Regions from separate parts of the Xanthocytophaga flava genome, predicted to be linked through region 2. Evidence: riboswitches for the same ligand, from Rfam matches in the RefSeq annotation. Region 2 holds a riboswitch; each other region holds the start of a gene.
What was found. A riboswitch is a leader RNA that binds a small molecule or an ion and turns the genes downstream of it on or off. The one in region 2 is predicted to bind cobalamin.
Positions count from the first base shown of each region.

Region 1: another riboswitch for cobalamin. It lies ahead of QNI15_RS23345 (TonB-dependent receptor); the one in region 2 lies ahead of QNI15_RS06250 (HoxN/HupN/NixA family nickel/cobalt transporter).
Region 3: another riboswitch for cobalamin. It lies ahead of QNI15_RS09800 (ABC transporter substrate-binding protein); the one in region 2 lies ahead of QNI15_RS06250 (HoxN/HupN/NixA family nickel/cobalt transporter).
Region 4: another riboswitch for cobalamin. It lies ahead of QNI15_RS09785 (TonB-dependent receptor); the one in region 2 lies ahead of QNI15_RS06250 (HoxN/HupN/NixA family nickel/cobalt transporter).

Region 1 covers NZ_JASJOR010000017.1:149,057-154,613, forward strand. The annotation lists gene QNI15_RS23320 (ABC transporter permease) at 1-112, opposite strand, end outside; gene QNI15_RS23325 (PadR family transcriptional regulator) at 133-459, opposite strand; gene QNI15_RS23330 (GNAT family N-acetyltransferase) at 631-1,104, opposite strand; gene QNI15_RS23335 (nucleotidyltransferase) at 1,220-1,972, shown strand; gene QNI15_RS23340 (metallophosphoesterase family protein) at 1,975-2,760, shown strand; cobalamin riboswitch at 3,075-3,261, shown strand; gene QNI15_RS23345 (TonB-dependent receptor) at 3,468-5,557, shown strand, end outside.
Region 2 covers NZ_JASJOR010000003.1:204,412-209,968, reverse strand. The annotation lists gene QNI15_RS06260 (cobyrinate a,c-diamide synthase) at 1-201, shown strand, start outside; gene cbiB (adenosylcobinamide-phosphate synthase CbiB) at 222-1,193, shown strand; cobalamin riboswitch at 1,213-1,408, shown strand; gene QNI15_RS06250 (HoxN/HupN/NixA family nickel/cobalt transporter) at 1,532-2,341, shown strand; gene QNI15_RS06245 (NAD-dependent epimerase/dehydratase family protein) at 2,351-3,193, shown strand; gene QNI15_RS06240 (sirohydrochlorin chelatase) at 3,168-4,145, shown strand; gene cobI (precorrin-2 C(20)-methyltransferase) at 4,167-4,874, shown strand; gene cobJ (precorrin-3B C(17)-methyltransferase) at 4,871-5,557, shown strand, end outside.
Region 3 covers NZ_JASJOR010000005.1:192,462-198,018, reverse strand. The annotation lists gene QNI15_RS09815 (hypothetical protein) at 1-228, shown strand, start outside; gene QNI15_RS09810 (histidine kinase) at 210-1,913, opposite strand; gene QNI15_RS09805 (serine hydrolase) at 2,079-3,458, shown strand; cobalamin riboswitch at 3,554-3,762, shown strand; gene QNI15_RS09800 (ABC transporter substrate-binding protein) at 3,794-5,026, shown strand; gene QNI15_RS09795 (FecCD family ABC transporter permease) at 5,023-5,557, shown strand, end outside.
Region 4 covers NZ_JASJOR010000005.1:186,552-192,108, forward strand. The annotation lists gene QNI15_RS09770 (sensor histidine kinase) at 1-33, opposite strand, end outside; gene QNI15_RS09775 (hypothetical protein) at 183-596, opposite strand; gene QNI15_RS09780 (cob(I)yrinic acid a,c-diamide adenosyltransferase) at 1,114-1,692, opposite strand; gene QNI15_RS09785 (TonB-dependent receptor) at 1,763-3,955, opposite strand; cobalamin riboswitch at 4,080-4,282, opposite strand; gene QNI15_RS09790 (ABC transporter ATP-binding protein) at 4,317-5,360, opposite strand; gene QNI15_RS09795 (FecCD family ABC transporter permease) at 5,357-5,557, opposite strand, start outside.

The DNA.
Region 1 (5,557 bases), on a different contig from region 2:
GAAAAAGCTCTTCCATGTCTCCTTCAATCTCTTCAAGATATTCTTCTTTTACAAGCAGGCGCAAAAGCCGGAGAGGCCATTTGGGTGGGGCGTAGTGGTTCGGTTGTTTCATAGTTGTCTGGGTTTATTTAGTTAGGTCAACGATACATTTGGAATGGCTTCCCATAAACCAGCCCGAATGTCTCTCATTTCAGCAAGGACCTGATGGGCATAGGAGGTTGTGGCATAGATACGTTTGCGTTTGCCTCCTCTCTTCTGAGTAGCTTCTCCAAATTCCGAAGTAAGGAATCCTTTTTCCTCCATACGTTTCAGTGCCGACTGGATAGAACCTACACTTAGCTTTTCCTTCAAACGTGTTTCCAGTTCCCGCTTAATCTCTACACCATAGGCATCCTCCTGCAGCGCAGCAACTGTAAGCAATACCAGTTCTTCAAACTCTCCCAGTTTTGTTTTCTTCATTAGTTCAATATTATTCGTGATTGCAGTAAATATAAATCAATTTATTTAATTCGCAATTGCAGTTAATATATTTTTTGTAGGTAATACCAGAACTCAAGGTAGTGAGTTAAATGAATGAGGAACAGAAGGTTATTCAAAACAGAAGTAAGCGCAGACAGATCAGTTGTTTACTTACAAGGAGGATATCTTTTTCCATTCAATACGTAAAGCCGACATCTTCTCTGATTCAAAACGAATCTCGGGTTGTATCACAAAACCGTTCTTCTCATAAAATGTCAGAGGCGAACAATAAGGCATTCCATTGGCTTTGCTATCCTTATTATGATCAATAACCCAGCCTAATAAGTGAGTTTCGTGTTCTTTGAGTGCATTCAGGAGTTTTTTTCCATATCCTTTCCCCTGAACAAACAAACTTATAAGAATCGCAAACCAGCGTTGCTCATCCCTTTTAAAGGTCGCAGCCCAGCCTATTATTTCTTCCTCTTCTCTGAGCAGAAAATGGGTTTTATCTTCCAGTCCATCCAAATATTTATCAAATTCAGCAATGGACGCATACTGGAGTTTTTGAGGATATTCCTCATTCCACAGTTTCAGGACACTTGCTTTTTGCAAATCTGTAATGCCCTTTTGTATGGTAATATGCATAAGAGTTGTTTTTACTTAGTAACTGACAATCAATACTGTGAGGCACACAATTTTAGCTTTGCTTTTCTAGATGCGAATAGCTTCGGGAGAAATATCAAAGATTAAATATATTCATATGGTTAAGTGTAAAGTTACTGAGGAAGAAAAAAGAACAGCAGAAAAATTCTACAAAGAAGCTCTTACTATGCTCAATGAAGCTGGATTATCCTATCTCGTAGGAGGAGCATTTGCTCTGCAACAGTATACAGGCATCTATCGTGACACCAAGGATCTGGATATATTCTGTAAAGCCAGTGAGTATCCTAAGATTCTCAAACACTTTTCCTCTATGGGATATCATACGGAAATTACCGATTCCCGATGGTTGGCTAAGGTGTACTTTCACGATGATTACTTTATGGATATTATATATAACACAGTAAATAATATTTGTACAGTAGATGATAGCTGGATGGAAAATTCGTATGCGGGAGAGTTTTGTGGTGTACCTGTTCAGTTTTTATCTGCAGAAGAATTATTCTGGTGTAAAATCTATGTACAAAACCGGGAGCGGTTTGATGGAGCTGACTTGAACCACCTGATTGTGCGTTATGGAGACCGTTTGAACTGGAACCGGGTGTGGATGCACCTGGAGATACACTGGCAGTTGCTTATGGCTCAGCTGCTTAGCTTCCAGTTTTGTTATCCGTCAAAAAGAGATCTGGTTCCCCATTGGTTAATGGAGGAGTTACTGGCAAAAGCCAAGGAACAGTATGATTTACCAACACCGCAACAAACGTTGTGTCTTGGGCCTCTCATTGATCAGACGCAGTATGATATTGACGTACGGGAATGGAATTATAAAACAATCACAATGAAAAGCATATAGATATGAATTTGAAAAGCAAACAAATCGCTGCTATTGGCGATATTCATATTAAAGCAACTGACCGTGGCAAATGGAAAGAATGCTTTCAGTCTGTATCAGAACAGGCATTTGCGCTGATTCTGTGTGGTGATTTGACAGATACCGGACAAGCCAGTGAGGCTGAGATCTTGCTTGAGGAACTGAGTGTTTGCTCTATTCCGGTGATAGCAGTACTGGGTAATCATGATTATCATGATAATCAACAGGATGAAATCAGACATGTTTTATGTAATAACAAGATTCATGTATTGGATGGAGAATCAGTGGTTATCAATGGAGTGGGATTTGCAGGTGTAAAAGGGTTTGGCGGGGGCTTTGACCGGTTTATGCTTCCCCGCTTTGGGGAAGAAATGAATAAAGCGTATGTGCAGGCGGCAGTGGAAGAATCCTTGAAACTGGATCAGGCATTGTATCGCCTGGAGGGAGATGATATTGATATACTAAAAGTGGCTGTATTACATTACTCTCCTATCAAAGAAACGGTGGTTGGCGAGCCTGAGGAGATTTTCCCTTTTCTTGGATCATCTTACTTAGCAGAACCGCTGGATCGCAGGGAAGTAACGGTTGCCTTTCATGGGCATGCTCATCATGGACACCTGGAAGGTGCCACCAAACAAGGTGTAAAGGTGTTCAATGTTGCCAAACCTGTATTACATAATGCGGGTTATACTAATCCTTTCTTCTTGTATGAATTACCACTTCAGGAAAAGGAGAACCAACCTGTAGAACATCTGATAGTAGCACCATGATGCTTGCTGGTCAGCTAATTCTGCATGTAATTGTTAGTAAACGATGAAACTTTCTCATCGTCCTAAATCTCATTTGAAACAAAAAAGACACTGATTAGAATTATAGGTTCAAATTAGTGTCTTTTCATTAATAAATCCATCTTGATTCTTGCTAAAATAATAATCCGTACCGGATACCAAAACCAGGGTTTATACCTTGCATAGCAAACAATCTTCTTATCCATGGAATTCCATGACAAAACAGGAATTAATCTAAACCTACATCCAAATCAGATAAATCACGTATATTCGCCCCCTTCATGTAAGTTCTTTACTTTATACCCTCTGGAAGAGGTTCTGCATAATGCCGATTAATAGGGAATCGTGTGAAAATCACGAACTGTCGCGCAACTGTAAGTAACCTTCAAAGCGTATACCCTTGTTTGTCCACTGTATCAATGATATGGGAAGGATGGTATACGTGTTACAAGTCAGGAGACCTGCCTTTTCCAGTATGACAATGCTTTCGCGGTTTGAAGCACGGTCAGGTGTGGTGTTTTCTGTTCTGAAATTTTTACAAACTATGGATCTGAGGCGGTTCACGTAGATGAACCTCATCATATGCATGCCTGTTTTCAGTCAGATCTCTCCCCTGTCTTTGATTTTATCCCTTGTTACATTGTGGAGTGTAAGAGCTTTTAACTATTCATCTTAACACAGTTAAAAGTATGCAAACACCTTATGGCTGCTATCCGCACACTGATAGCCAGAGCCACCTATTAACTGTCTATATACCGTCAGACAGAAAGAGTATTTTTGATGATGAGTCAACAAGTACCCATCAGATAGTAAAAGATCATGTCCTTGAGGCAAAAGTGGTAGGTAAAAACATTCCACCTGGAACCCAGACTGTTTCATCGGCTTTCGGTCTGTTCATCAATCAATTACTCTACCAAACCTCGACCTTGTATTTCTCTATGAATAAGTCCCTACAACAAAAGTTGCCTCTATTTTTTTGTCTATTATTTCTGCCTTTATGTATGCTGGCTCAATCTGAAAAGGGTAGTATTTCCGGATATATACAATCCGAAAATAAAGAACCACTCCCTAATATGACCATTGGCCTGGATGAAACGGCATATGGTACTACCAGCAGTGAAACGGGGCACTTTCTACTCAAAAATATACCTGCCGGAAAATATATATTATCCATTAGTGGCATTGGCTATCAGGCATTAAAACAAACTATTGTGGTAAACGCAGGACAAAGAATTTCGCTAAATTATCAGCTTAACAGCAAGACCAATGAGTTGTCGGAAATAGTGATTACATCCGACAGAAAATCCGGTTTCACGGCTATTACCAAACAGGCAATTCCCCTACGGGATATCCCGCTGACGACCTCTTCCGTTTCTGTAAAGACTATAGAACAGCGTGGAGCAGATGATCTGGGTGAGGCAATGAAGAATACTACAGGAGTGCGAGCGAATAATACGTATGGGGGATTTCAGCATTTTACTATCAGGGGATTCAGTAACTTTGTACTACTTGTAGATGGTGTCAGAGACGAAAGACACAACATCTCCACCAGTGCCCCTACAACGAATCTGGCTAATGTAGAAAGTATAGAAGTGTTAAAAGGTCCCGCTTCGGTTTTGTTTGGACATTCAGCGCTGGGAGGGATTATCAATATTGTTAGAAAGCGCCCAACAAAAGAATTTAAAGCGGAATTTTCAGCTACCTATGGAAGTTATAATACCCGCAGAATGAGAGCGGGAGCCTCCGGTTCTATCAGTAACCAGTTGCGGTATCGGGTTGACTTTGGGATGTCCGATACAGAAGGGTATCGATATTCTGGGTCTACTACAAACAATGCCTACCTGGCACTGGAATATACACCTACCAGTAAAGATTTGTTTTATCTGACAGTGGGTGTAAACAAAGACAACTATGATACGGACACAGGCATTCCTATGCTGGAAGGTAGTAAAAAAATACCTGGACTAGATGTCGATACGCGGTACAATGACCCTGCCGACTTTTTAAAACATACGCGTTTCGACTATCAGCTTAAATTTGTACACCAGTTCTCTGAAAAAGTAAAACTGTCAGATCAGGTATCCTATTATGATGACAATATCAACTATTTTTCAACAGAAGAACTTTCTGTCAATGCCTCACTGGATTCACTTACCCGATCCTTTCCGTTTTATTTCAACCACCTGACCAAACCTCTTCAAAATCAGTTGGAGCTTAGTAGTGAATGGCTAACTGGTTCTATTGTACACAAAGTATTAGTAGGTTATGCACTCAGTATACTGGACAGGAAGACCTATAACGGAGATGTCAATGGTCCAGCCAAAAACGCTACAATTCCTATTCATAATCCGATTCTCAATCAGGGGTATATTTCCTTCACAGACCAGAATTATAGGGCTACTATGGAAAATGTGCATGGAGTATATATACAGGATTGGATCAAGGTTGCAGAGTATTTGAAAGCACTGATAGGATTACGATATGACATCTTTAATGGCAGCTACTATACCAATCAGGTAGACGCAACCCGGCATGTGACCGAAAAAGGCCCGAAATCAACTATTTCTAAAAATGCATTGACCTATCGGTTTGGACTGGTATATCAACCTTTTGAGCCTTTGTCTGTTTATAGTTCGTATTCTACTTACTTTAAACCTTCCCGCCGAATTGCACCCAATGGAGAAACGTTTGATCCGGAAACTGGTTATCAGGCAGAGATAGGCTCTCGTCTGGAGCGTTCAGGCTGGACAGCCATTCTTGCTTTTTATTATATGCGAAA
Region 2 (5,557 bases):
CATGAATTCCATTACTCAATAATGACTACAGCCAATGAAAGTACAACAGATGTTCAGGTCAAAACAGCACGTCAGAGAGATATAGATGTACCTGTATATAGAAAAAATAATGTACTTGCTTCCTATATTCATTTTTATTGGGGAGAGGATTGTAGTTTGCTCTATGATCTGGTAGGCATCAAGAATCTTTATACTCATTGACTTATACAGAATAATTTTACATGTCACCCTTCTATTTAGTAGTTCTAATTCCTTTGTGGATTGGCTATTTGCTTGACTTATGTCTTGGCGATCCACGATGGCTTCCGCATCCTATTCGATTCTTTGGCAATCTGATTTCTCATGGAGAAAAACTTCTCAATACAAACTCCTTTCGATTAGTAAAAGGGACACTCCTAACAACTACCCTATGTGTAAGCACATTTTTGTTTTTTTATTGGGTGATAAAACTCCTTTATTCTATACACCCTGTACTCTATTACATCTTCTCTTCAGTATTTCTTTTTTATGGTCTTGCCAATAAAAGCCTTTTACAGGAGGGAAAAGAAGTTTTTGATCAACTCAATACAAAGGGGTTGGAAGCAGGTCGTAAACGTTTGTCGTGGATTGTGGGGAGAGACACAAGTCAACTGAATCCAAACCAAATACGTACTGCAGTCTGCGAAACACTATCTGAAAATCTGAGCGATGGTGTAATTGCACCTTTATTTTATTATGCATTAGCCGGAATTCCAGGTATGATGACATACAAGATGATTAATACACTGGATTCTATGATTGGCTATAAAAACGACAAGTATTTTTACTTTGGAAAAGTTGCAGCTCGTCTGGACGATATAGTAAACTTTATACCTTCACGACTCACTGCATTATTGATGGTGCTGGTGACATTTAATACACGTGGACTTCAGTTTATTTTCCAATATGGTCATAAACATGCCAGTCCCAACTCCGGCTATCCGGAAGCTGCATTAGCAGGTATTTTGGATACGAGATTTGGCGGCCCGAATGTTTATCATGGTACACTTGTTGAAAAACCTTTTATTGGTCATACTGTCAGAGATATTACCCATAACGAATTCTATCGAATCTATTATATTAATCATGCAACCACACTTCTATTTCTACTTATTATTAGCCTTACATATTATATTTTGAATAGATTGGATATACAAATACACTGGTTTTTGTAAAAATCTAAAACAGATAGCTATCTTTACAACCACAAACTGGTTCTTCAGAATAATTTTCTAAAGATTAAAAGGGAATCCGGTGTAAGTCCGGAACAGTACCCGCTGCTGTAAGTTCATTTTACTCGTTTTTAACATCTCTGGCCACTGTGAAATCTTCATGGGAAGGCGTTAAAAGCTGAACAAGTCAGAAGACCTGCCGTTTGTGCAATCCATCCTGCTTCGGGAAAAAAGCAGAAGAGAGAGATGTATGGGCGTTGTGTGCCCAATCCCCTCTTAGTTTCTATATCCCTACAGGTTTGGAGTCAGACTTACTGTTCACTCTAAATTTGTTACTCTTTATGTTGGAAATTACAGGGAATCATGTTTCCGGATTACTTTTACTTTTCGTATTAGGCTTGAGACATGGACTTGACCCTGATCACATTACTGTTATTGATGGATTTACTTACCGCCTTCATGAAACCAAAAGCCGTTGGGCTCGCTGGGTAGGAACTCTGTTTACATTCGGTCATGGACTTATGGTTACTGGAATTGCTTTATTCCTTAGCTTACTGCGGAACAGTTTTGAAGTACCCGAATCTCTCAACTTATTAATTGAATGGGTTCCATTGATTATGTTGGTCATAATTGGTATTTCCAATGTCATTAATCTCACTCAAAAAAAAGAGGTAAAGACAGTTAGTCTACGTAAATGGTTACTCCCTACATCACTTACCTCCCATCTGAATCCATTCTCTATCATTTTGACTGGAATTATATTCGGATTCATCTTTGATACCTCTACTCAGATAGCGGCTTTTGGCTATGCAGTTTCTGCTTCTGACCAATGGGTTTATGCAGTTATTGGAGGTTGTGTATTTTCAGGAGGTTTGATGCTTACAGGTACTTTCGACTCTCTTTATCTTAGCAAATTACTCCAGAAGTTTGATCAGAAACGGATTCGCAACCATCGCTTTAAACTCAATCTATTGATTACATTCATGTGTTTTGCAATTCCCGCCTACAAATTAAGCTGTATGGTTAATCCTGCACTGGAACTTGATGATTTCCAAAACAATGTAGTGGGACTTATATTTATAGGTTTGATCGCATTGTTGTATATCGACCTTTACATCCGATACAAAATACATAGTAGAACAGCCCACTAATTTCATCAGATGAATTCATTGACTATCAGTATACTTGGTTGTGGCTGGCTGGGATTACCCCTGGCAGAACATCTCTTACAAAAAGGCTATCATATCAAAGGATCGACCGCAACAACTGCTGATATAGAAAAATTAAAACATCGAAATATTATTCCTTATCATCTTGAAATCACAGATCAACGTATTTTATGTGATGATCTTGCTGGATTTTTGTCCTGTGATATTTTGATTGTCTGCTTTCCACCATCTCGCAGAGAAGACATTGAACACTATTATCCAGCTCAGATACAGCAATTAGTATCTGTTTTGAAAACATCATCTGTGAAACATATTTTATTTATTAGTTCCACTTCTGTATATCGGGATACCAATCGGGAAGTGACAGAGGGAGAAGCACAATTAGCAGAACGAGGAAGTGGCAAAGCATTACATCTGTCAGAAGATCTTTTACAAAGTCAGTTTTCAACTACCTGTCTACGGTTTGGAGGGCTGATCGGCTATGACAGAATGCCGCATCATTATCTACACAAAAAGAAGCTGGTTACAGATGCTCACACTCCATTGAATCTCATTCATCGAGATGATTGTATCCAACTAGTTGAAAAAATTATTGACAAAAATGTATGGGGAGAGGTATTGAACGCCTGTGCAGATACCCATCCTACACGAAAAGAATTTTATATGACAGAGGCAACTGTATATGGATTATCTTTGCCTGAATTTTCAGACGAAACAGCAACAGGCTATAAAATCGTCCGTTCTGACAAAATCAAACAAAGGTTAGATTACACATTTATCTATCCGGATATTCTGGCCATTTCAGCCATTGAAAAAAGCATCAACAAATACTAAATCTATTAACCTGTCAGTAGTGAAAAGAGGAATATTACTTTGTGGACACGGCAGTCGTGATAAAGAAGGCATTGAAGGCTTCAAGGAACTGGTGTTACTACTTAAACACCGTTATCCGGATCGTATAGTGGATTATGGCTTTCTGGAATTTTCTCATCCGGTATATGCAGCGGCAGTGGAGCGGATGTATCTGGAAGGAGTCCGTGAAATTACGGCTGTGCCTGCCATTTTATTTGCCGGAGGGCATGCCAAGAACGATATTCCTTATGAGATGAATAGCCTGCAACAACAATATGAAGGCTTAACGATCAAGCTAGCCAGTCATATAGGCATCACTCCATCCATTCTCCAACTGGCAAAGAAAAATATTGAAATTCTGGAAGCTCAGCATCCACAAACAGATCGCAAAGAAACCTGTCTGCTGGTGGTCGGAAGAGGTACCTCTGATCCAGATGCGAATTCAGATGTGGTAAAGCTTATGCGTATGTTATGGGAAGGGATGGGATTTGGATTTGGAACTACAGCCTATATTGGTGTAACAACACCTTTGCTCAAAGACACCCTGCCTTTGCTGGAACGTTTGCCTTTCCAACGTGTGGTAGTACTTCCAATCTTTCTTTTTACCGGAGTACTTTTAAAACGAATTTACGAACAGATAGATACCTTCAATAGCACCTCAGAGAAAGAATTTCTCTATACCAGTTCCTTTGAAACAGATGATCTGTTGCTCGAAGCCTTAAGTGAACGCATTACAGAAGCAGAAAAAGGAAGTCCTAATATGAACTGCCAGTTGTGTAAATACCGTACACAGATTATTGGCTTTGAAAATGAGGTAGGAAAAGAACAGGTTGGGCATCACTTAGCAGTAAAAGGAATCCTTTTTGAAGAGGATGAGAAAATTGCAGAGAAAAAAGGGATTCTCTCTGGTGTAAAAAAGATTCTGGGCATTTAAGTAAAAACCGACACTAACTCATTGAAAAAAGGAAAGATATATGGTGTTTCACTGGGTCCAGGAGATCCGGATTTGATTACAGTAAAAGGGCTGCGATTGTTACAAACAGTGGATAGAATTTACTATCCAGGCTCTGTAACCGAAGAAGGTACGACAACCAGTTATTCTCTTCCTATTCTGAAAGCGTATGATCTGGATGAAAACAAACTGACAGGAATGTTTTTGAAGATGTCGGATAACCGGAAGGATGCCCAACAAACTTATTCCAACACCTTTCAGCAAATGCTAGCTGACTATCAGAATGGCCTGCACGTTGCCTTTGTCAGTGAAGGAGATATTTCCTTTTACAGCACCTTCTCTTATTTGTTAACCCACATTCAACAGCATCAGTTGGAGGTGGAAATCGTCGCAGGTGTCCCTTCATTTCTATTAGGGGCAGCAGAACATCAGGTTCCACTGGCACTCCTCACTGAAAAAATCATCATTCTGCCTCGCATGAGCAATACCTTACAACTACAACAATATCTTTCTGATTTTGAAACGGTAGTCTTGATTAAAGTCAGAAGTATTTTGCAGGAAATAGCTTTGGTTATTCAACAACAAACCGTAACCCTTTGCTATTGCGAACATCTGGGAACAACACGCCAATTTATCAGTACATCGCTGGACGAAATTCTGAAACGCGAGATTCCTTATTTTTCATTGCTCATTCTCAAAAAAAAAATATGAAGTTAAGTGTTGTAGGCATTGGTCCGGGTGACAAAGATTATATTTTACCTATAGCCCAGCAAGTACTATCAGAAGCGGATATTGTGATTGGTTATAGTTACTACTTTCAGTTTATTGAACATTTACTCAAACCAGGCTGCGAATGTATTGGTAAAGAATTAAGCGAGGAAGAAGCCCGAGCTCAACTGGCAGTTGAAAGATGTGAGGATGGCAAACATGTAGCGGTTATCAGTTCCGGAGATGCAGGCATTTATGCGATGGCCTCTCTTGTCTATGAGTATGCCCGTTTGTCTGTAAATAAGGATATTGAACTTCAAACTATTCCAGGTATCAGTGCTTTTATTGCATCAGCAGGTAAACTGGGAGCTCCACTGGGTCATGACTTCTGTTGTATTTCATTATCTGATCTGATGACTCCCTGGAGTACCATTGAAAAACGTATTTTAGGAGCAGCAATGGGTGATTTTGTTACCTCAATCTATAATCCCCGCAGCAAAAAAAGATTCTGGCAGTTGGAGCGATTTCGTGAGATATTTCTTCAACACAGAAACCCGGATACACCTGTCGCGATTATCCGACAGGTTACACGACCAGATGAACAGATTACATTGACTACTCTGGAAAAAATGGATACCAGTTTAGTAGATATGTTTTCACTGGTGATGATAGGCAATTCTCAAACA
Region 3 (5,557 bases), on a different contig from region 2:
ACAGATCTGCTTTTTAAACTGGCAGACGATAATCCTTCTCTAAAAGAAAAACTTTTGTATTCTATTCAGGGAAAGGAAGCTATTCAAAAAATCAGAGCGACAGAAACCAATTCGACTTTTAAAAGAGAAGTTATCAAAGACCGCAGACAAACTACAGCCATGCTGATTAAAATTGGTACATTGTATGCAGCATTAGGAGTATTGGTTGTCTATCTGATAGCACGGTGAGGATGATAAATGGTAATGGTACTCTTCCAACCTTCTGGGACTGCACAACTTTCCAAACTCCATAACGAACCATAATTTTCTGTCAGCCGGGCTTGTATGTATTTTAAACCTGTACCCGTCTTCCCTGGCTGAACCGGACGATTTCTGGCAAAGACAGTTAGTTCGTATTTTTTTGTTTGTGGAGTAGATTCAAAATGTAATTGGAATCGAATAGAGCCATCTTCTAATGGCAGACTATGAGTAATACCATTTTCCAGAATCGTATGTAAAATTGCTGGTGGTATATACTCTTCCTGATCAATGTTTAATTCTTTCCATTGGTAGTTAATTTCCTTACGGTATTTCATCACTATCAGATGGCTTTGGCATAGGTCTATTTCCTGTCGGATGGGAATCAGGGAATGCTCAGCCACTACACTGAGCAATTCAAATTCTTTTGCCAGTGCTTCAATAAAAACTACTCCCTCTTTAGGAGACTCTTCGACCCAATCGATAAGAGAGGTTAGTGTGTTCATCAGAAAGTGAGGTTGAATATGCTTTCTCAATAATTCATTTTTTAATCTCTCCGAAAGCAACAACGACGACTCATACGCTTTTTCCTGTTCACGGGTACGTACAGCCATTAGGTACAACATACACAAAACAATCAATACAAAACTTACAAACAGACTGATATCATAATATACAAGAATATGTACCACAAGACTTGCCAATAAACCTACGAGTACAATCAAAGCTTCTTTGAAATGCTTTTGGAGTGAAACTACAGTTATACCAACGGAAAAAATCCACATAGAGAAACTAAGTAACTGGGCTGTCAAATCATAATGACCATAGTAAAATATGTAGATACCAAGCAGGCAGGCTCCCATAACAGATAAAAAGACAGACTTTTTAGGTAATGTAAACTGTATGGCAAAGTACCAGGGTATCAAAAAAGCGATAATAAGTGTCAGGATACCTATAACTTCCAGTCGCGTATAAAAATGTGTGTAAGGAATATCTATATAGAATTTCAGGTATTCCAGCATCAGCAATGCACAAAAAAGAAAGCAAACCACACCAAACATCAATACCACATATCTCTTTCGGTTTTGGCTATATAAAAACAGGTAATACAATGATGTCATAAGAAATGCGCCAGCCAGCATACACATAAAGGAGGTTTGCAATAAAGGTGATCGTATCAGAGAGGTATAGTCGGTAATTCGAGCACTAACTCGTCGGTAGTTATCACTTATATATGCCTGTGACATACGCAAAGCTAGTGTATGTGTACCAGTCACTACTGCAGAATCAGGAAGCAGATAATAACTGTCGACAATTCCAGGTATTTCCTGATTCAGACTATCCTGTACAATACCATTCTTTCCTATTAGTTTTCCATCCCAATAACACTCAAATGCCCCAAATGAATGAATAGCAAGCCCTAGATGATCTGTAGATGGCTGAGGCAGTGTAACAGCAATTCTTATCCAAAATACTTTATCTTTTGTATCACCTCTTTGCAACATCCAGTGGCTATCATTATAGTTTGTAGCAGCCCATTGAAGGTTATCACCTATCTGAAACCGTGGTTTGGAAATTAGTGGTTCAGTAGACAGATTGGCAACAGATTGAGACTGGCAGGAAGATAAAAAAGTAATACAGACAAAATACCAGCTCCATATATACAGTTGCTTCATATGAGGTTTTAATTTCCTAAAGGTAAAACGAATATGTATATACTAGAAACTGAACTCAAGTCATTCACAAGAATATAGAGCAGTTTAGCTAGTTTTCCATCACAAAGCATATCCTTGTTTATACTATTGCAAAAAACTACTATCCCCAGGCAATCTGTGTAAACTATGAAATCTATCTTCATTTTTGTATTTGTACTTCTTATTACCTGTAGCTATGCACAGACAGATAAGATCAAACGCATTGACTCACTGTTACAAGCTGCAAACCAACGCGGAATCTTTAATGGCAATGCACTGGTAGCTCAAAAAGGCAAGATTATCTATCTGTCTTCGTTTGGCTACGCTGATGCGGCAAAAAGCAAAATGCTTACTCCTTCTATGCGCTTTGACATAGGTTCTATCTCGAAAGAGTTTAATGGAGTAAGTATCATGATTTTAAAAGAAAAAGGAAAGCTAAAGCTGGAGGACAAAGTATCAAAATATGTTACCTTTCTTCCATCCTGGGCTGATAAGATTCAGATAAAACATTTGATTCAGTATACGAGTGGCTTACCTGCGTCCAATGCAAGTTCCGAAGAAGAGGTTCGCACCTTTCTGACTCAGCTGCCTAAACTGGAATTTGAACCAGGTACTGCTTTTATTTATAGTTACCTCAATGTGTATCTGCAACGCTGGATCATTGAAAAGATCTCTGGACTCTCTTATACGGAATTTGTAAAGAAATACATTTTCAAACCCTGTAAAATGTCCCAAACAGTTATTGACGCCTATACTGTCGATGTAACTACAGCACGTCCGTTTGATAACAATTTTGTAGAGCCTGCCAACTTTACTCAAAGCCTTACCGGATGGCTTAGATTACCCGTAGAAGATCTTTACAAATGGACAACTTGTCTGCATTCCTATCAACTCATTTCTGAAACTTCTTTTAAGGAACTGGCAGAAAGCTTTGGAGATAATGAAACCAGTCTCGGCAGCACTGAATTTGAAAACCAACAACTGACCTGGCATCAGCATCATGGTTCCAATTTTAACTATGAGGCTTTGATGTCCTGCAATGTAAAAGAAGGCATCACCATTATTCTGATGACCAACAATCAGAACTTTAAAGTATATCCACTGAAAGATGCTATCTATGCTATTTTACATGACAAACCCTATTCTCTACCCAAAAAATCAGTATATCTGGACCTACGGGAAAAGGTTCTAAAGGATTTTGAACAGGGGCTGGCTTTTTATCGTCATATTCGGGAAACACAACAAGACATCTATGACTTTTCATTTGAGATTGGCGATCTCATCAGCACGGGCAAATACCTGATGCGAAGACAAAAATTTGATGAAGCAATCCGTATTTTCCAACTAAGTTTGTTATTGAACGGCAAGCCTGAGGATACGTCCTATAACTATGAACTTATAGGTGAATGTTATATGCGAAAGGGACTCCCCCAAATGGCAATCCTTTTCTATACCAAAGCAACAGAGACAAATCCTCAGAATAAAAATGCTTGGGGAATGCGAGATAAACTGTTAAGTCAGTTGTAAAACTTATCTTATATAGATCTCCACTACCAGCCTGATGTTCATACTTATAACATCGGGCTTTTTTGTTTCTCTCACCAAATCCATAAAATTTTCTTAGCTTTGCCATTCCTGAAGGTAGTAAGCGATACAACTCGTAGTGTTTACTTTAAAAGGGAATCCGGTGTAAATCCGGAACAGTCTCCGCTGCTGTAACCCCGTCCTATCCGAGACTGACAAGTTGCTATTCCACTGTTCATTTTTACATTGAGCGGGAAGGAGTCAGATCTGGGGAAGTCAGAAGACCTGCCTGTTGGGGTTTCATACTTATCGCTTTCGGAAGAAAGGCGCATGTATTCATGAAAACAAAAAAAAACCTAACCCGAAGCAGCCACAAAAGGATTTTGTCGCTGCCTTCACTGGTTCGCTGTTCATCTTGGATAGTAGCTCTCTACTGTCTGACTGGAATACTGACCAGTTGCCGTTCCTCATCCAAATCAGATTCCGCAGAAGAAACCACTGCTATCCAGCAAAACTATTTTCCGGATAAAGTTGAGATTGAGTATGCCAAAGGATTTACCATCCAATACTTCAACCATTATAAGATAGTGCATATCTTCAATCCTTTTGAAGCAAAAGGAGATACAGCACGTTACCTTTTACTACAACGTGGCACCCCACGTCCCGCAGGCTATGATCTGTATCAGAAAATTGAGATCCCTGTCCGTAATCTGGTTGGCATGTCGTCTATGCACGTAGGTCTGGTTAGCTTTCTTGATGCCCAGAATACATTAATCGGGTTGGGCAATTTGAAATATGTTTCCTCCCCAGAAGTACTCAAACGAATTGCCAAAGGAGAAATCACAGAAGTTGGCAACGATCAAGCAATCAATGAAGAAAAGCTGATTACGATGCATCCTGACCTGGTTATGACAGTGGGAAGCGCAACAGCCCGGATGGATCACTATAAAACCCTTACAGATGCAGGCCTTCCTGTGCTGATTAATTCTGAATGGGTAGAAACTACTCCATTGGCACGTGCTGAATGGGTGAAGTTAATGGCAGCCTTACTCAACAAAGAAGCACTTGCAAATGAAAAGTTTGTAAAAATTGCGCAAGAGTATAAACGATTGTCGGACCTAACCCGCAATGTGAAACATAAGCCAAGTATCATTACTGGTATGACATACAAGGACACCTGGTTTCTTCCGGATGGAGATAGCTACATGGCTCACTTTTTTGAAGATGCGGGCACAGATTATCATTGGCGAAATGAGAAAACTACAGGTAGCCTGCCTCTCAGTTTTGAAGCTGTGTATCCAATAGCACTGGAAGCTGAATACTGGCTCAATGTAGGATTCATTGATACCAAACAGGATATTCTGGCCAAAGACAAACGATATGGGGACTTTATCTCCTTCAAAACAGGTAAAGTATATAATTATAACAAACGGACCAATGAACAGGGAGCTAACGACTACTGGGAGTCTGGCGCGGTAAGTCCTCACCTGATACTAGCAGATATGATTAAGATACTTCATCCGGAATTACTGCCTGATCACGAACTGGTGTATTACAAACAGGTACAATGATTTCCCAAAATACTGAGGCTGGCCGTACTATGTCCAAATCCCATTCCTCCTTCCGAAAGATCGTGGTGAGTTCATTAATTTTTCTCATCATTACAGGCTTTCTGCTGGATATTATGCTGGGTTCTGTATCTATTCCTTTTCGGGAGGTAGTACGTATTCTATTTGAGCAGACATCCGAACAAACAGCCTGGCTTTATATTGTTCAGAAAATTCGTATTCCCAAAGCCATTACAGCTGTATTGGTTGGATGTGGTCTATCTGTAAGTGGCCTGCAAATGCAGACATTGTTTCGCAATCCACTGGCAGGCCCTTCAGAACTAGGTATCACAGCAGGAGCAGCACTAGGTGTAGCAGTAGTAATGCTTTCCAATGGACATATTACCAGTATGCCAGCTATCCGGCAACTGGGTATTTCTGGTAGTTGGCTGATTGTAGTAGCAGCTTCAATGGGTTCGGCCTTGGTTTTATTTCTGGTAGTACTGATTGCAGGACGTATACGAGACAATGTAGTACTGTTGATTGTTGGTGTTA
Region 4 (5,557 bases), on a different contig from region 2:
AAAAAAGTATACAAAATAAGCCTTGCCCGGCATTCACCAGACAAGGCTTATTTTGTATACTTTTAATCCTTTTTAAAGCAGACTCTCTACATTATTACTTTATAATGAATCATTTATAAATTCAAATGTTTAGCAACAGATTGTCTAAGTAACGTCAAGCAGATTTCTGATAGAAAGAAAGTTTATTTGGATGATGCCTGCTCAATGCGACTTTTGCGTTTTTCCAGCACATCCCATACTTCATCCTGCCACTGAAGCGTATTGCCAGTTTGAGAAGTAAGAGCCTGAATAAAATCCGATAGCTTTCTAACAGGATCTTTTCCTAATTTATATACTCCAGATTTGGCTTCCAGTCGTAGCGTAATATCTCCTACTTTGATAGAGGCGTCCTGGTCTTGATAGTATACATTTCTGAAGAAGGTAGATTGGCCATTTTTATCAAACAGCAGTCTTATATCAAGGGTCTGCTTGTAGAAGTTTTCAACCGTTTGACACATATGATCCAGTTTACGATGTTGGATTCTGCGCCATTGTGTAGGAAAAATATCCTGCCACTGCTCCAATGTAATTAACTGTCTACTCAGTTGCTTAGTCATAGGATTAAATCATTATTTTGTTTGTGTGATGTTGAGTATGATTAGATTTACTAAATAACGGGGTCTTAAATTTATACGAAATATAGTGTGGATTCAACTATATTTTTTTACTATAACTTACTAGTAAAGTGCGCATTAACTTATATGAATGAAGTGAATTCATACATACTGTACGGGAATATTTATTGCATGAGAATGCAACAGTTTAGTGAAAACATCAGATAGATTTAGAGAATTGGATTCTCCTGATAATGCAAGTATGTCTACGCTTAGTTGATATAGGTATATCGAAGATGGGTTAGAAGTGTATAACTGCTTAATATGTTACCTGATATGTGAGTTTATTGGACACAAAGATATGAACAAAAGTATTGTTTTTTTCTCTTTCTGAAAAGAGAAAAAAACAATACAAAGAAAGAAATTCCAAAAGATATACTGAGGTCTGTCCAATTTGGAGAATTGTTCCGAATAAAAGGTGTCTTACAGAAATATATTCCTGTTGGACTTTTCCTGATCATTAGGCTTTATCTTTAAATCGTTTGTATAGGAATAATTGCCATTTTTCTTCTGCTACTCCTGCTTTGTCCATTTCAGCTCTGGCTAATGTAAAAAACAAGTCAGATAGCCGGTTGATATAGGCAGGTATTGCCTCATGTACCTCATCTGTTTTAATTAATGATGTGAGGCTACGTTCTCCACGACGCATCTGGGTCCGAACCATATGACACAAAGCGGAGATCTCATTACCACCTGGTAGTAAAAAATAGTCTGACGGGGAGGTCATCTTTGATTCTAACTCATCAATCCAGTTTTCACAAAACTCAGCGCCATCTTCAGGCATAGGATTCGTGTTTACTTTTTTGGTATCCGAAGGTCGGGCCAGATGTGACATCATATCCATCATATCTTTCTGAATTTTATGCAGATTTGCCTGCCACTCATGCTCAGAACCTAGTTTGACACGTAGTAAGCCAATGGTTGAATTAACTTCATCCAGTGTACCGATACATTCAACTCGGACATCGTCTTTGTCAACACGTTTGCCTCCGAAAAGTCCTGTAGTACCTTTGTCTCCTTTACGGGTATATATTTTCATGGTTTTGTGAAATTTAATAGTAAAGTTATAAGGGAATGGTTACCATTCTCTTATAACTTTACATTCTATATTAGAAGGTAAAACTGTAACGCAATGTGAAATTTCTGCCTGGCATATTGTAGCCTCGTTTTTCATAATAGTTTTCGTCTGTGATATTATTTACCAGCAGACTTACTGTGTGCTGATGGGCATAGATATAAGAGGCTGCCATATCAATCACCATAAAGACCGGATACTGAATTTCCGGATATAATAAATCATTATAGTCTGTATCCTTTCGATGACCGACATACCGTCCGTTGATCCGTAAGGAAGCACCTTTCATGTTATTGTATTCAATACCATAATTCATGGTAAGCGATGCTATATTGTAAATGTCTTTACGAGTTGTACTACCATCTGTACCTATGGTGACTTCCTTTGCATGAGAGATAGAGGTAGCGTTTGCAAATACACGGAATGAGTATGCATACTCTTTTAATGCTCCAAAGTCATAGGCTACCTCTGCTTCCAGACCGCGTATCTCACCTTTATTCGCATTTATATAGGTTGTTCGGGATTTGATTGTATCTCCATTGACCGTAAATTCAGGTGTTGTATAACGGGTAGTACGACTCGTAATACGATCTTGTACTACTGTAGAGAAATAGGTGATATCTGCTGTAAATCCAATAGCAGGTTTGATAAACCGGATTCCTGCATCCCAGGTAATGCTGTTTTCATTAGTCAGCTCTGGGTTACCTTGAGTAATGGCAACTGATTTGTTGCTGCCCAATTGAGAAAATCCCGCCACCTGATAGGCATCCGGAGTCACAAATGCACGGCCAATAGTAGCATGCACTTTCAACGGTTCGATAATCTGGTATTGTGCACCCAAACTTGGACTTAGAAAAGGATTGGTTTCATTGCCTGGCGTATAAGTAGTAAGAAGTGGAGTTGCTTTTACATCAAATGTAATTCTGTCAAACCGAAGGCCTGGTGTTACTGTCAGGCGGTTATTCAGGAAGAAAAACTGACCTTGTGCATAAATGGCTGTTGAGTGTAATGCATAGTTAGGACTGTAAGGTCTTGTTTCTGTCGTATCATTGGAATAGGAATGTGTTTGAATAGATACACTAGTATAGTCTATACCCAGAGTAAGTTGATGAATACCTAGTTTCAGTACATCTTTTACCTGTATTCCCTTCCAGGAAGATTGACTTTGGTAAGAACGATAAGGTGGTATTTTTACACCATTATTTTCGAGTGTATAATTATCAGATGTTTCCTGAGCAGTATATCCCTTTAGGCTAAGCTGGTGAATGCCCATTGTGCCAGCCAGACTTACTTCGCCATTTGCCCGACCAATGTCTTTGGTACTAGGCTGGGTATTTCCATATTCAATGTCACTAGGTGATTCTATACTATGTGCCAGAAAACGTTCTCCCCGAACATCCAGACGCCAGTTGGAAGTAAGCTGATAACCTGCCCGTAGCGAACCCGAATAATAACTCAGTTGTGTATAATCTCTGCGGATTCCATCACCACGGCTGTCATTGATTTCAGTAGCAGGTTGTTTTATATAATATTTGATGGCCGTACCTCCATGAAGTGCATTGCGCAACCAGTTGTCTTTTCCGGTTTTATAGTCATCATTGCGACTAAAGGATTGAAAAGACAAATCAAAGTCTAGCTTCTCTGTCAGATTGCCTCCCGTTTGACCACCAATACGTAAGGAACTATAGGAACCATATTCTGCCAAAAGAGAAGAGTGAATTTTATCTGTTGATTTTCGGGTAATGACATTCACCACACCACCCATTGCCTGAGCTCCATAGAGTGCAGAGGCTGGTCCTTTAAGTATTTCAATACGTTCAATACTACCCGGATCAATAGTTGCCAGGTTTACGGTACCTGCCGGGCGACCATCTACCAGCAAAAGTGTACGTTGATTGATGCCACTAAACTGAGGCCGAAATCCCCGTATACTTACACCTCCCAGCAAACCAGGATACTGTAATACACTGACTGAAGAGTTCTTCTTTACCAGATCTATAGCGTCTATAAAGGATGTTTGTTTAATATCCCTTTGGGAGATAATATCGATTTGCTGAGGGATTCGTTCTTTTTCTATAGAAGAACGGGTTGCCGTAACTACTGTTTCTTTTAATTGATAAGACCAGATAGAATCAGCTACCTGTTGTTGAGCAATACCTGATTGAACAGTTACAAGAAACAGAATAACAGCGAATATAAATAGAATAATAGATAGCCTTAAGTTCACAGTTCAATTTAATTAAATGAATAAAAACAATGAGCTGAACGCAAGGACAGGCATATCACTTCAATCTTAATAATAGATTGATGATGAGTACTATGCACTGTACTTTTCTCCCGAAAGCTCAGCGGGTATAAATCTCATCCAGGCAGGTCTTCTGGCTCTCCTGACTTTTGATTGTCTTCCCATCTGATAACAGACAGTGACATGGTATATCAAAAGCTTTGTAAACAGGATTACAGCAGCGGGGACTGCTCCGGATTTGCACCGGATTCCCTTTTAAGTCTACCTGATCAGATCGAAGAGGTAAACACCTGTATGTGAAAGCTAAACAAGCTTCTACTGGTATTTTTGATTTAAATTAGTATCAGGTAATTGTACTTATTTGTTTTTTCCATAGTTGAAGTGCAGCTAGCACTTCAGCCATAGAGTTGTATTTTACAGAAATTCCGTTCTGATAAAGAGTCCAGTCAGGTTGATTGTTAGTAAATAAAGCCTCTATTCTATATGCACTTGTCTGGTCTGTTTCGATACAAAAACCTTCCCGTTGTAGTGCGCGACGTGTCCAGAATACCAAATCCTTATGACCACTAAGTCCAATGACAGGACCCTGGCTATCGTTATGTAATACAAAGCTTCCTGTTGCTTGGTCAAAGTGAAGTCCTTTGCGGGCGAAGGCTGATTCAAAGGCTCCTTTGAGTACAAGGTCTTCAGGTGTACCCACCTCTAAGCTGCCATCAGGTAGTAAGATCCATACTTTGTCTGCTGCCTGTAATGCTAAGTCCAGCTCATGAGTGGAGAGCAGAATAGCTTTCTGGGTTTTCTTTGCCAGTTGATGCAGCAATTGCATCATTTCCACACGACTGGGTAGATCCAGATGGGCTGTTGGCTCATCCAACATAATCATGTCCGTATCCTGTGCCAAGGCACGGGCCAGCATCACTTTTTGGCGTTCCCCATCGCTCAGGTACTGAATAGAACGATGCTGGTAGGCTGTTATACCTATCACATCCATTGCTTCATATACTTTGGTCACATCCTTAGCTGTAAGAGTACCCAGCCAGCTTGTATAGGGGTAACGTCCCAATGCTACTAGTTCATAGACTGTCAGATTGCCTGTTCCTACCCGTTCTGTAAGTACCATACTTAGCTTTCGAGCTAAATCCTGGGGTTTTAAATCAGACAAGGGTAAATTGGTAATACTAATATAGCCTTCCAGCGCAGGATGTAAACCTGCAAGTGTACGCATCAGCGTAGACTTACCTGCCCCATTTGGGCCTAGCAGGCATACCAGCTCTCCCTGCCATAAGTTCAGCTGCAAAGGACCCGCTATTTTATATGTTTGTTCTTTAGATAGACGATAGCCAATTGACAAATCAACAGCAGTGAGTATAGATTTTCTTGCTGTCATACAAAGGATGCTCTTAGATTACTTCGGGTCACAATAATCCATATCACAACAGGAGCACCCAACAGGGATGTCACTATATTGATAGGTAGTACTGTCTGGCTGCCTGGCATATGTGCAATAAGATCACAGGCCAGCATTAATAATGTACCAATGAGACAAGTGCAGGGAATCAATACCCGATGATTGGAAGTATTAAA